Regions from separate parts of the Streptomyces sp. CB09001 genome, predicted to be linked through region 1. Evidence: predicted binding sites of a transcription regulator. Region 1 holds the regulator's gene; the other holds the start of a gene.
What was found. Region 1 encodes HrcA, which represses chaperone genes, less so after heat shock. Its sites were predicted from a motif close to TTNGCACTCNGNNNNNCNGAGTGCNAA; they were not measured.
Positions count from the first base shown of each region.

Region 2: groL (chaperonin GroEL) is a predicted target of HrcA. The motif match lies at 1,690-1,716, and genes of this name have one in related genera.

Region 1 is NZ_CP026730.1:2,078,819-2,081,910, reverse strand. It holds gene C4J65_RS09670 (DUF3097 domain-containing protein) at 1-726, opposite strand, end outside; gene C4J65_RS09665 (MBL fold metallo-hydrolase) at 761-1,504, opposite strand; gene hrcA (heat-inducible transcriptional repressor HrcA) at 1,670-2,686, shown strand; gene dnaJ (molecular chaperone DnaJ) at 2,687-3,092, shown strand, end outside.
Region 2 is NZ_CP026730.1:4,012,232-4,015,323, reverse strand. It holds gene groL (chaperonin GroEL) at 1-1,528, opposite strand, end outside; gene C4J65_RS18640 (cold-shock protein) at 1,853-2,056, opposite strand; gene C4J65_RS18635 (MoaD/ThiS family protein) at 2,498-2,773, opposite strand; gene thrC (threonine synthase) at 2,770-3,092, opposite strand, start outside.

The sequences.
Region 1 (3,092 bases):
GATCGCCTGCCACACCGCCCCCGTGTTCTCCGACGGCCACCCCAGCGCGCGGCACACCCCGGTCTTCCAGTCCTGACCATGGGGGACGCGTGGCCAGCCCTCGATCCCCACCGACGACGGCTTCACCGCCTCCCAGATGTCGATGTACGGGTGGCCCACGACCAGCGCGTGCTCGCTGGTCACCGCCTCCGCGATGCGCCACTCCTTCGAACCCGGCACCAGGTGGTCCACCAGGACGCCCAGCCGCGCGTCCGGTCCCGGGGCGAAGTCGGCGACGATCGACGGAAGGTCGTCCACGCCGCCCAGGTACTCCACGACGACGCCCTCGATGCGCAGGTCGTCGCCCCAGACCTTCTCGACCAGCTCGGCGTCGTGCCGCCCCTCGACGTAGATGCGCCCGGCGCGCGCCACCCGCGCGCGTGCGCCGGGGACGGCGACGGACCCGGACGCCGTACGGGCGGGAGCGGACCGTGCCGGGCCGGGGGAGGGCGGCCTGACCAGCGTCACCACGCGGCCCTCAAGGAGGAAGCCGCGCGGTTCCAGCGGGAAGACGCGGTGCTTGCCGAAGCGGTCCTCCAGGGTCACCGTGCCCGCCTCGCAGCGGATCACGGCGCCGCAGAACCCGGTGCCGGGCTCCTCGACCACCAGGCCGGGATCGGCGGGCACCTCGGGAACGGGCTGCGATTTCTTCCACGGAGGGGTCAGGTCGGCGGAGTACTGGCGCATTCTGCCGACGATACGAGGAACGCCCGCCCCGTGATCAACGCGACACGCCGAACCGGGCGGCCAGCGCGTCCCGTTGGGCCCGGACGAACCTCGCGTCCACCACCGCTCCGTGACCGGGGACGTACAGCGCGTCGTCTCCGCCCACCGCCAGCAGCCGGTCCAGCGCGGCCGGCCAGCGCGACGGTACGGCGTCGGGCCCCGCCTGCGGCTCGCCGGACTCCTCCACCAGGTCCCCGCAGAACAGGACGTCCGGGGAGCCCGGCACCAGCACCGCCAGGTCGTGACCGGTGTGCCCCGGGCCCACGTCGGCCAGCAGGACCTGCCGTCCACCGCCCAGGTCCAGCCCGCGCTCACCCCGCACCTCGTGCCGGACGGGCCCGAGCGCCTCGGCCGCCGCCCGCGCCGCCCGCGCGTCCAGCCCCTCCGCCACCGCGTCCGCGCGCAGCGCCTCCCGCCCCTGTCCGCCCGGCGCGAACAGCGCGCCCGTGCCCGCCGCCCCGTACGCGCCGTACACCTCCGCGTCCGCGAACGCCGCAGCGCCGAAGACGTGGTCGAAATGCGGGTGGGTCAGCGCGAGATGTGTCACACGGCGGCCGGCGAGCCGCCGCGCCCCCTCACGCAACCGGGCGCCCTCGGCCAGGCTCGACCCCGCGTCCACCATCAGGACCGCGTCCGCACCGAGCACCAGCCCCGCCGTGCAGTCCCACCCCGGCAGCCGGCACCGCCCCACCCCGTCCGCCAGCCGCTCCCAGCCCAGCTCTTCCCAAGTCACCGTCACGGCGACGACGCTAACGGCTTGGTCCCGGCCTTGCCGGGGGCGTACCCCACGGCCGTACACTGGGCCGGGGAAGTCTGGCACTCGCGAGTCATGAGTGCCAGGGCAGACCGGTCAGACGGCTCAGACGGGCCGAAACGGGCGGACGACAGCTGGAGGTGCGCGCCGATGCTCAGTGAACGCAGGCTGAAGGTGCTGCGCGCCATCGTCCAGGACTACGTCGGCACCGAGGAACCGGTCGGCTCCAAGGCCCTCACCGAACGGCACAACCTCGGTGTCTCCCCGGCCACCGTGCGCAACGACATGGCGGCCCTGGAGGACGAGGGGTTCATCGCACAGCCGCACACCAGCGCCGGGCGCATCCCGACCGACAAGGGCTACCGGCTCTTCGTCGACAAGCTGGCGGGCGTCAAGCCGATGACCGCGCCCGAGCGGCGTGCCATCCAGAACTTCCTGGAGGGCGCCGTCGACCTCGACGACGTCGTGGCCCGCACGGTGCGGCTGCTGGCGCAGCTCACCCGGCAGGTCGCCGTCGTGCAGTATCCGTCGCTGACGCGCTCGACCGTGCGGCACGTGGAGCTGCTCGCGCTCGCGCCCGCGCGCCTGATGCTCGTGCTGATCACGGACACCGGCCGGGTCGAGCAGCGGATGGTCGACTGCCCGGCGCCGTTCGGCGAGGCGTCGCTGGCCGATCTGCGGGCGCGGCTCAACAGCCGGGTCGCGGGGCGCCGTTTCACGGATGTGCCGGCTCTGGTGGAAGATCTGGCGGAGCCCTTCGAGGCCGAGGATCGCGGTACGGTCTCCACCGTGCTCTCCACTCTCCTGGAGACGCTGGTCGAGGAGAACGAGGAGCGGCTGATGATCGGCGGCACCGCCAATCTGACCCGCTTCGGGCACGACTTCCCCTTGGTGATCCGGCCGGTGCTGGAGGCGCTGGAGGAGCAGGTCGTGCTCCTCAAGCTGCTCGGCGAGGCGAAGGATCCGGGCGTGACCGTACGGATCGGTCACGAGAACGCCCACGAGGGACTCAACTCAACGTCCGTCGTGTCGGTCGGCTACGGTTCGGGCGGCGAGGCGGTTGCCAAGCTCGGCGTGGTCGGACCGACCCGCATGGACTACCCGGGAACGATGGGAGCGGTACGCGCAGTGGCACGGTACGTCGGACAGATCCTGGCGGAGTCGTAGGTGGCCACGGACTACTACGCCGTACTCGGCGTGCGCCGCGACGCTTCCCAGGACGAGATCAAGAAGGCGTTCCGGAGGCTCGCCCGCGAGCTGCACCCGGACGTCAACCCCGATCCGAAGACCCAGGAGCGGTTCAAGGAGATCAACGCCGCCTACGAGGTGTTGTCGGACCCGCAGAAGAAGCAGGTCTACGACCTCGGCGGCGACCCCCTCTCGCAGGCCGCCGGCGGCGGCGCGGGCGGCTTCGGCGCGGGTGGCTTCGGGAACTTCTCGGACATCATGGACGCGTTCTTCGGCACGGCGTCGCAGCGCGGGCCGCGCTCGCGCACCCGCCGCGGCCAGGACGCGATGATCCGCATCGAGGTCGAGCTGGACGAGGCCGCGTTCGGTACGACCAAGGACATCC
Region 2 (3,092 bases), 1.9 Mb from region 1:
GCGCGGCGATGGAGGCGGCGTTCTGCAGGGCAGAGCGGGTCACCTTCGCCGGGTCGATGATGCCCTCGGCGATCATGTCGACGTACTCACCGGAGGCGGCGTTCAGGCCGTGGCCGACGGTCAGGTTGCGGACCTTCTCCACGACGACGCCGCCCTCGAGACCGCCGTTGACGGCGATCTGCTTCAGCGGGGCCTCCAGGGCGAGCTTCACGGCGTTGGCGCCGGTCGCCTCGTCACCCGACAGCTCCAGCTTCTCGAAGACCTGGGAGGCCTGGAGCAGGGCCACGCCGCCACCGGCGACGATGCCCTCCTCGACGGCCGCCTTCGCGTTGCGAACGGCGTCCTCGATGCGGTGCTTGCGCTCCTTGAGCTCGACCTCGGTGGCGGCACCGGCCTTGATGACGGCCACGCCGCCGGCCAGCTTCGCCAGACGCTCCTGGAGCTTCTCGCGGTCGTAGTCCGAGTCGCTGTTCTCGATCTCGGCGCGGATCTGGTTGACGCGGCCCTGGACCTGGTCGGCCGAACCGGCGCCGTCCACGATCGTGGTCTCGTCCTTGGTGATGACGACCTTGCGCGCGCTGCCCAGCAGGTCCAGCGTGGCGTTCTCCAGCTTGAGGCCGACCTCCTCGGAGATGACCTCGCCGCCCGTGAGGATGGCGATGTCGCCGAGCATGGCCTTGCGGCGGTCGCCGAAGCCCGGGGCCTTGACGGCCACGGACTTGAAGGTGCCGCGGATCTTGTTGACGACCAGGGTCGACAGGGCCTCGCCCTCGACGTCCTCGGCGATGATCAGCAGCGGCTTGCCCGACTGCATGACCTTCTCCAGGAGCGGCAGCAGGTCCTTGACGTTGCCGATCTTGGAGTTGGCGATCAGGATGTACGGGTCGTCGAGCGACGCCTCCATACGCTCCATGTCGGTGGCGAAGTACGCCGAGATGTAGCCCTTGTCGAAGCGCATACCCTCGGTGAGCTCCAGCTCCAGACCGAAGGTCTGGGACTCCTCGACGGTGATGACGCCTTCCTTGCCGACCTTGTCCATGGCCTCGGCGATGAGCTCGCCGATCTGGGTGTCGGCGGCGGAGATGGAGGCCGTGGAGGCGATCTGCTCCTTGGTCTCGACGTCCTTCGCCTGCTCCAGCAGGGCGGCGGAGACGGCCTCGACGGCCTTCTCGATACCGCGCTTCAGGGCCATCGGGTTGGCGCCGGCCGCGACGTTGCGCAGGCCTTCCTTGACCAGGGCCTGGGCGAGGACGGTCGCGGTGGTCGTACCGTCACCGGCGACGTCGTCCGTCTTCTTGGCGACTTCCTTGACCAGCTCGGCGCCGATCTTCTCGTACGGGTCCTCGAGCTCGATCTCCTTGGCGATGGAGACACCATCGTTGGTGATCGTGGGGGCGCCCCACTTCTTCTCGAGGACGACGTTGCGGCCCTTGGGGCCGAGCGTCACCTTGACGGCGTCCGCGAGCTGGTTCATGCCGCGCTCGAGGCCGCGCCGCGCCTCCTCGTCGAACGCGATGATCTTGGCCATGTGAAGTGGTCCCTCCAGGACTGGGGGTGATTCCTTCGGACCGCGCCCGCGCCCGCGACGGACGGCTCGCCGGCCTTGTGGTTCCTTCCCCACCCGGCCTGCGGGCCTCACCGACCCGGTCCTTCGTTGTCACTCTCACCTTCAGAGTGCTAACGCAATGATTAGCACTCGGCATGGTCGAGTGCAAGCGCCTCTCGGGGATCGGGCCCGGCCGTCAGCCACCCGCGAACACGGGTCCGGCGGGCGTCCGGGCAGGCCGAAGGGCCCGTACCCCTGGAGGTACGGGCCCTTCGGATGAAGACCGGGTTGCGGTGGCCGCGCGTCTCAGGCGCTGAGGCGAACCATGTCGGCCTGCGGGCCCTTCTGACCCTGCGAGATCTCGAACTCGACCCGCTGGCCTTCTTCGAGGGTGCGGTAGCCGTCCATCTGAATCGCGCTGTAGTGGACGAAAACATCCGCACCACCGTCGACCGCGATGAAGCCGTACCCCTTCTCCGCGTTGAACCACTTGACGGTGCCCTGAGCCATGCCTAACTCCCCTGTTACTGGCCCTTGCACGGATCCGCACTTCGCGGACCCGGGTCAGACCTCGCCCCCTCACGACTGGGGGCGTGCGCCGGAACGCGTCGACCGCGGCTGAATGTATCTGTCCAACTGCCGTCTGCAACAGGTCAATCGGACGAGAAATCTGGACGCACCCGGTCCGGAATGTGGCAAGAATTCGCCTGAATTCGGGTCAAGTCGGGTCACGCAAAGGGAACAAAAGCCGCAGAATACGCTCGCACTTTGGCTACTTCTTGTCGGGCGGGCGGCAGGAATTAACGGTTCCCGTTGTGCCGATCGGGAGCGCGTTCCCCAACTCTACCGCGCTCAACCACATGGAATTGCCCCCTCCGTTTCTCTTACGGAGAGGGCAATACGCACTACGAGGTGTATCTGCGGTGGATCAGTCCCGCAGCGGTGACCGCGTCAGCCGCCGGCGACCGCCGGGATGATCGAGACGCCCGCGCCGTCGGGGGTGGCCGTCTCCAGGCCCTGCTCGAAGCGGACGTCGTCGTCGTTGACGTAGACGTTGACGAAACGGCGCAGCTTGCCCTGGTCGTCCAGGACGCGGGCGGCGATGCCGGTGTGGTTCTTCTCCAGGTCGGAGATGACCTCCCCGAGGTTGGCCCCGTCGGCGCTCACCTCGGCCTTTCCGCCGGTGTAGGTGCGCAGGATGGTCGGGATGCGAACGGTCACGCTCATGCGAGGCCAGCCTCTCGGAAGGAGTCCAGGTTGGGACGGATCGTGGCGGTGAGGCCGGTGCCGGCCACCGCGTCGAGGGTCTTCAGGCCGTCGCCGGTGTTCAGGACGACGGTGGTGAGCGAGGGGTCCAGTACGCCGTTGTCGATCAGCTTCTTGGTGACGCCGACCGTCACGCCGCCCGCCGTCTCCGCGAAGATGCCCTCGGTACGGGCGAGCAGCTTGATCGCGTCCACGACCTGCTCGTCGGTCACGTCCTCCACGGCGCCGCCGGTGCGGCGGGCGATGTCGAGGACGTAGGGGCCGTCGGCCGGGTTGCCGA